One region of the Acidicapsa ligni genome, then DNA from elsewhere that is predicted to be linked to it. Evidence: riboswitches for the same ligand, from Rfam matches in the RefSeq annotation. Region 1 holds a riboswitch; the other holds the start of a gene.

What was found. A riboswitch is a leader RNA that binds a small molecule or an ion and turns the genes downstream of it on or off. The one in region 1 is predicted to bind cobalamin.
Region 2: another riboswitch for cobalamin. It lies ahead of OHL19_RS00605 (ribonucleoside-diphosphate reductase subunit alpha); the one in region 1 lies ahead of metE (5-methyltetrahydropteroyltriglutamate--homocysteine S-methyltransferase).

Annotation. Positions count from the first base shown of each region.
Region 1 is NZ_JAGSYG010000006.1:23,311-27,179, reverse strand. Features, by position in the region: gene OHL19_RS18425 (ABC transporter permease) at 1-816, opposite strand, end outside; gene OHL19_RS18420 (CAP domain-containing protein) at 877-1,683, shown strand; cobalamin riboswitch at 1,719-1,918, shown strand; gene metE (5-methyltetrahydropteroyltriglutamate--homocysteine S-methyltransferase) at 2,058-3,869, shown strand, end outside.
Region 2 is NZ_JAGSYG010000001.1:157,641-161,509, reverse strand. Features, by position in the region: gene OHL19_RS00615 (hypothetical protein) at 1-320, opposite strand, end outside; gene OHL19_RS00610 (RNA polymerase sigma factor) at 310-846, opposite strand; cobalamin riboswitch at 1,192-1,397, shown strand; gene OHL19_RS00605 (ribonucleoside-diphosphate reductase subunit alpha) at 1,581-3,869, shown strand, end outside.

The DNA.
Region 1 (3,869 bases):
AGCATCGCCGAGGAAGTTGAAGCTGAGGACGGCGAGGGCCATTGCTAGGGCAGGGAAGAGCACGAGATGTGGGGAGTCGAAGAGATGGGCGCGTGCGTCGTTGAGCATTGATCCCCAGCTTGGAGTGGGCGCGGGGATGCCAAGGCCGAGGAAGGATAGGGTTGCTTCAGCGAGGATGACTCCGCCCATGCCGATGGCGGCCTGGACGAGCAGCGGCTGGATCATGTTCGGGAGGATATGGCGGAAGAAGATGCGTGGTCCGCTGGCTCCGAGGGCGCGTGCGGCTTCAACGTATTCGCGTTCTTTGACGGCCATGACCTGGGCACGGACGAGGCGGGCGTATCCGGCCCAGCCGCCGATGGCGAGAGCCAGTACCAGGTTCTGAAAACCGGGGCCGAGGAATGCGGCGAAGGCTATGGCGAGCAGGATGCCGGGGAGGGCCAGGAAGGTGTTCATGGCGACGACGGTGAGGGTGTGATCGATCCAGCCGCCTTTGTAGCCTGCGAGGCCGCCGATGGCGAGGCCGAGGGCGAGCGAGATGCTGACGACGGAGGCGGAGACGGCGAGTGAAAGACGAGCTCCCCAGAGCAGGCGTGAGAGAGTGTCCCGGCCGAGTTCATCGGTGCCGCACCAGTGAGCCGCTGAGGGGCCTTGCAGGCGATGCATCAGGTCGATTGAGGCTGGACTGGCGGGCGCGATCCAGGGAGCGAGCAGGCCGGCGAGGACGAAGATACTTAATAGCACGAGGCCGATGACTGCGAGCGGCTGACGGCGCATCCAATTGGAAGAGCTCGGAATGTGTGTGCGAATTGCCATTGCTCTCAGGCAAGCATATCGTGATTTGAAGCCGAAGCGGCGGAGGTTTGAGGAATGCGGATGCGACTGGTCAAGAGGTTTGCGGTGCTGCTGATGGCATCTTCGGTGGGTGTGTGCGGGGTTGCTGCGCTGGCGCAGGATCCGGTGGATGTAGAGGTGCAGGCGGCGCAGGAGCAGAAGGTTGTCGATCTTGCCAATCAGGCACGGGTTGCAGAGGGATTACCGGCGCTGGTGGTCGATCCAGGGCTGGCTGCGGCGGCGCGTGCTCATGCCGAGTTGATGTCCAAAGAGGGGCCGATTTCTCATCGATATGGTGGCGAGCCGGATGTGGCGGAGCGTACTTCGAAGGCGGGCGCGCACTTTAGCCTGGTGGAGGAGAACATTGCCATTGGCGACTCGCCGAAGCAGGTGCATGAGGAATGGATGAAGTCCGACGTGCATCATGCGAACCTGATGAATGCGAAGATCGATCGCATCGGGGTGGGGATTGTTTCGGCGCATCATGTGTTGTATGCCGTGGCGGATTATTCGGTCTCGGTGCAATCAATGGATGCGGGGCAGATCGAGGGCAAGATTGGTGCGATGCTGACGGGCAAGGGGCTGACTCTGCTATCGAAGGCGGAGGATGCGCGGAAGTATTGCGCGCTGCAGGATGGCGAGGCAGAGGGGACGCCGACGGGGATGAAGCCGCTGTTTCTGATGCGATGGCAGAGTGCGGATCTTTCGAAGCTGCCGCCCCAATTGGAGGAGCGGATCGCGTCGGGGAAGTATAAGCAGGCTGCGGTTGGTTCGTGCCCAGCGCAGGGTTCGGGTGGGAATGGCGGGGCAACATTCGCGGCTTACCGGGTGGCGGTGTTGTTGTATTGAGGCTGGCCAGTTGACTGGGTGTCAGCCGCGCTCGGCTACACTGGATAGGTACAGGTGCAGAACCCCTGAGAAGGTTCCGTTCAACGGGAAGCCGGTGTGATTCCGGCGCTGCCCCGCAGCGGTGATGGGAACGAACGACGCATGGCGATGAGCCACGCACTGTCCGATGAGGATGGGAAGCGGCGTCAAGTAGGTTGCCCAAAGTCCGAATACCGGCCTGTGCGCCACCACTGTAGCGGAGCTTACTCTGTTGCGGCGTGCGTCTTGTGGCAACTGGTCTCGAGGGTGGACCTGCAAGCCTTTGTCTCGCGCATCTGCGCGCGTGCCAACGCACGGGTGGTTCCTTGTCTATTAACGATGAGAGGAACCGAAACATGTCTACGGCTAAGTTGCATACTGCCAATCTGGGCTTTCCCCGGATTGGTCCGCGTCGCGAGTTGAAGTTTGCGCTGGAGAGTTTCTGGAGCGGCAAGCTTGCGGAAGAAGAATTACTGCAGGTTGCGAAGCATTTGCGTTTGCAGAACTGGACGATTCAGAAGCAGCGCGGGATCGATTTTATTCCTACCAATGATTCTCCACTGTATGACCAGGTGCTGGACGCACTGGTGCTGCTGGGTGCTACGCCGGAGCGGTTTGGCGAGGGTGTGGTGACATTGCCGCGTTTGTTTGAGATGGCGCGGAGCAGTGCTCACGGTTCGCAACAGCATACGGCGATGGAGATGACCAAGTGGTTCGATACGAACTATCACTACCTGGTGCCGGAGTGGTCTGAAGGACTGAAGTTTGTGCCGGATACTTCGAAGCTGTTGGCGGAGTTTGGCGAGGCGCGTGAGGTTAATGCCGGAGTTCGTCCGGTGCTGCTGGGACCGATATCGTTGTTGCTGCTGGGCAAGGTTGTCGATGTGGATAGCGGCTTTGATCCGCTTACGCTTTTGCCGCGTATGTTGACTGCGTATGTTCAGGTCTTGAAGGATCTGCAGAGTGCCGGTGCGGATTGGGTTCAGATCGATGAACCGTGCCTGGTGACGGATCTTAGCGAGATTCACAAGGCGGCTTATCGTACCGCTTACGAGAAGCTCGCCGGTGTCGATGTCCGACTGATGCTTACTACGTATTTTGATGAGTTGGGCGACAATCTGGATCTTGCGTTTTCATTGCCCGTGGCTGGGGTGCATGTGGATCTCGTGCGCGGCAAGGGGCAGTTGGATGCTGTGCTCGACGCGGTGCGTGCGGGACAGACGTTGAGCCTCGGGGTAGTGGATGGGCGCAACATCTGGCTTGCCGATCTGGATGCTGCTTCTGTGATGATTGCCAAGGCTCAGGAGCGGATTGGTGCTGACCGGCTGCTTATTGCGCCCTCATGCTCGTTGCTGCATGTACCTTATGATGCGCAGGATGAGACTGCGTTACCGGGTGAGTTGCAGGAGTGGCTGAGCTTTGCTGCGCAGAAGCTGGATGAGATTGCGTGGCTGGCTGGAGGCAAGGAAAAATTTGCGGCGGATTTTGCCGAGAATCGTCGCAGGCATGATCGTCGCAAGGTAGCTGAGAGCAGCGTGAATACGCAGGTTCGGGATGCACTGGCGCAATTGGTGGCGACGGATTTTGCGCGACCTTCGGCTTATCCTGAACGTGCGCGCAAGCAGAGGAATCACCTGCGGTTGCCGCTGCTGCCTACGACGACGATTGGCTCGTTTCCGCAAACACCTGAGGTGCGCAAGCAGCGCGCTGCATGGCGCAAGGGAACGTTGCAAACAGCAGAGTACGAGCGCTTTGTCGAAGAAGAGACTGCGGCCTGCATTCGACGCCAGGAAAGGATCGGGTTGGATGTGCTGGTGCATGGCGAATTTGAGCGCAATGACATGGTGGAGTATTTTGGCGAGCAGTTGGCAGGCTTCGCTTTTACTCGCAATGGCTGGGTGCAGAGTTATGGTTCGCGCTGTGTGAAGCCGCCGGTGATCTATGGCGATGTGGCACGGCCTAATGCGATGACCGTGCGTTGGAGCAGCTATGCGCAGTCCTTGACGGGCAAACCGGTGAAGGGCATGTTGACCGGGCCAGTGACGATTCTGCAATGGTCGTTTGTGCGCGACGATGTGCCGGAGCGAGATGTTGCGTGGCAGCTTGCGCTGGCGCTTCGTGAGGAGTTGCTGGATCTTGAGGCAGCGGGGATTCGCGTGATTCAACTG
Region 2 (3,869 bases), on a different contig from region 1:
TTCAGCGCAAGCATTACCTGTTCTCGCGCTGCCTCGCCCTTATGCCGCTCGTCCACCTGGTGATAGACCAGGGCTCCGCCGACCATCGCTGCCAGCACAAGGGAAGCCGTAACCCGCTGCATCATCCATTGCCAGCCATGCCGCTTCTGCCGGCGTTCCCTGGCCAGCGCCAGCACGCGTTGTTTCATCCCCACGGGAGCGGCGCGATGCTGCAGTGCAAATCGCAGTTTCTGCTCGAACTCTTCAATCTCATGCTGCTCGATTTTTCGATCCCTGCGTTCCTTTTTCTCGTTCTTTTCCTGTCGCTCGTTATGTTCCACGGACATACTCCTTCAGGTAATTGCTGGCTCGCAGCCGCAGCAGCTTCAAACCTCTCTGCAACTGGCTCTTTATCGTCGCTACCGGAGCCTTCAACGTCGCTGCAATTTCCTCCGGCGTCAGGTCTTCCTGGTAGCGAAGAATCAGCGCCGCCCGCTGTGATTCCGGCAAACTTGCCATCAATTCCTCAATGCGCATGGACATTGCAGATCCTTCATCGGATTCGACCAGCCCATGCCGTTCCTCAAGTTCAACCCAGAAGCCTTCATCCCATCCAGGCTCCCTCGTGTTCCTGCGTCGCAGCGCATCCGTCGAGCGATGCACTGTAACCTTTCGCAGCCAGAAGCGCACATGATCGGCAGAGCTAAGCTTACGAAGATTGCGGTCCAGTTCAAGGAGCACATCCTGCGCCACCTCTTCGGCCATTCCGCGATCGCCTGTCATTCGCCATGCCAACGAAAAAACCATCGACTGGTGCTCGTCTACGAGTTGCTCGAAGTCCGGCTGCCAGCTCAATTGCTCTCTCATGCGCCTCTACTTTCTTATCCGCAGCAAATTTCCCGTGAGGATGCAAGGCCATACGCATTTGAGAAAAATAATGTTCGCGAGGTGGAGAATGGAGGAGTGGCTATGGATTTGCGGCCGGATTTGAAATGCACACAGCCGTGTTTTTTAGACAGAGCAAAAAAGCTCTTCAGGCAAGAGAAAAACAGCTTGAGCCTATGACTAAAGTCCCGTTGCCGAAGAAGTTTCCGTACCAGAAACTCATTTGACTTTTGCCAAAAAACGGAGCACAAATTGGCATTTCGAGACTCATGGGATTTCCACATATACCCCAACATATAGTTGTTGCTCCAGCCGCCGATCCACGATATAGTCGATTTACTTCACGGTGGCTGATCACGAGCCGTTTCCATGACCAGCATGAAAAAAGGGAAGCCGGCGAACTTCCGGAACTGCCCCGCATCGGTAAGCAGGAACGATAGCTCCGACTCAGTACCCAGCTCTTTTCGAGTTGGGAAGTCGCTGTTTTCAGGTTGCCTGCAAGTCCGAATACCTGCCGAGAAGGATGCCGAAGGGCATATGAGCAACACACGCCTCCGAGGGGAGGATCGGGTGATCCGCACGAGTCCGCCGTTCTATCGCCGACTTCTGTCCGTACCCGTGACCAATCCTCCCCGGCGCCCAATTTAAACCCCGATTTTGTACGAATGAAACTCGTTGCAAGAATCCTGAACCCAAGGAAAGGACCATTCCCCAAAATGGCCACGATTGAATCTGCTCTCTCAGCCTCGCTCCACCAGTCGTCGCTATCTGACCTCGACCCGAATTTTCCTCCAGCCGACCCAACTCCCCAGATGCAGGTCCGCAAGCGCAACGGCGGCCTCGAACCCGTTGATGTCAACAAGATCGTCCGCGCTGTCGAGCGCTGCTGCCACGGTCTTCCTCACGTCGATCCGATCCGCGTCGCCAGCAAGACTATCGGTGGCCTCTTCGACGGAGCCAGCACCCGCGAACTCGATTCCATTTCGATCCAGACCGCAGCCTCTCTGATTGCCGAGGAGCCGGAATACTCGCGCCTGGCTGCACGTCTACTCCTCGCGACCATCTCGAAGGAAGTTGCCGGGCAGAATATCTACTCCTTTTCGCAGTCGGTCGAGATTGGCAGCCGCGAGGGCGTCGTCTCCAAGGAAGCATGGGAGTTCGTTAACGCCAATGCGCGCAAGCTGAACTCGGCCATCGATGACCGCCTATCCGACCGCTTTGAGTACTTCGGCCTGCGCACTGTTTACGACAGGTACCTGCTTCGTCACCCAATCACCCGCCAGGTCACGGAGACGCCGCAGTACTTTTTCATGCGCGTTGCTGCCGGGCTTTCCACACGCGTGAATGAAGCTGTGGATTTCTACAATCTCCTCGCCTCGCACGATTATCTGCCCAGCTCGCCGACGCTCTTCAATAGCGGCACGAAGCACAGCCAGATGTCGAGCTGCTACCTCATCGACTCGCCGCTCGATTCGCTTGATTCGATTTATGACGTCTATAAACAGATTGCATTGCTGTCGAAGTTCTCCGGCGGCATCGGCCTTGCTTTCCATCGCATTCGCAGCGAAGGTTCGCTGATCCGCGCCACCAATGGTCTTTCAAACGGCATCGTTCCCTGGCTGCGTACGCTGGATGCGTCCGTTGCCGCAGTCAATCAGGGCGGCAAGCGCAAGGGTGCTGCCTGCGTTTATCTCGAGCCCTGGCATGCCGATGTCGAGTCCTTCCTTGAGATGCGCGATAACACCGGCGATGCAGCACGCCGCACCTACAATCTCAATCTCGCTAACTGGATTCCCGATCTCTTTATGCGCCGCTCCGATGAGGACGGCATGTGGTCGCTCTTCGATCCCAAGGACGTGCCGCAGCTCACCGACCTCTATGGTGAAGCCTTTGAAAAGGCCTACATTGAGGCCGAACAGAAACAGCTCTACAAGCGCCAGATCAAGGCCCGCGACCTCTACGCCCGCATGATGCGTACGCTTGCCGAGACCGGCAATGGCTGGATGGTCTTCAAGGATGCCTGCAACATAAAGTGCAACCAGACCGGCCATCCCGGCAACACGGTGCATCTCTCTAATCTCTGCACCGAGATCACCGAGGTTACGTCGCACGAAGAGACAGCCGTCTGCAATCTCGGCAGCATCAACCTTGGCCGTCACCTGACGGATGGCAAGTTCGATTTCGATAAGCTTGCGGCCACAGTTCGCCACGCTGTACCTATGCTCGACCGCGTCATCGACATTAACTACTACCCGGTTTCGCAGGCTGCCGTATCGAACTCGCGCTGGCGTCCAGTGGGCCTTGGCGTCATGGGCCTTCAAGATGTCTTCTTCCAACTGCGCTGGGCCTTTGACTCGATAGAAGCCCGCGAGCTCTCAGCCAAGATCCAGGAAGAGATTTATTTCCACGCTATCTCGGCCTCGTGCGATCTGGCCGAGAAAGATGGACCGCATGCGGCCTTCAACGAAACTCGCGCCGCGCATGGTGAATTCCAGTTCGATCTCTGGGGCGTTACGCCAAAGGACACTGCGCGCTGGGATGCTCTGCGTCTTCGCATGAAGACTGTGGGCATGCGCAACTCGCTCATGATCGCCATTGCACCGACTGCAACCATTGCGTCCATCGTGGGCTGCTATGAGTGCATCGAGCCGCAGATTTCCAACATGTTCAAGCGCGAGACATTGTCGGGCGAGTTCATGCAGATCAACAAGTACCTCGTGAACGAACTCAAGGCCCTCGGCCTGTGGTCTGAAGAGATGCGCACCCGCATCAAGCTTGCCGAAGGCTCCATTCAGAAAATCGATGAGATCACCGACGAACTCAAATTGATTTACCGCACCGTGTGGGAAGTTCCCATGCGTTCGCTCATCGACATGGCCGCCGATCGCGGAGCTTTTATCGACCAGAGCCAATCGCTGAACCTCTTCGCTGAATCGCCCAATATCGGTCGTCTCAGCAGCATGTATATGTATGCATGGAAGAAGGGAATCAAGACCACTTACTAC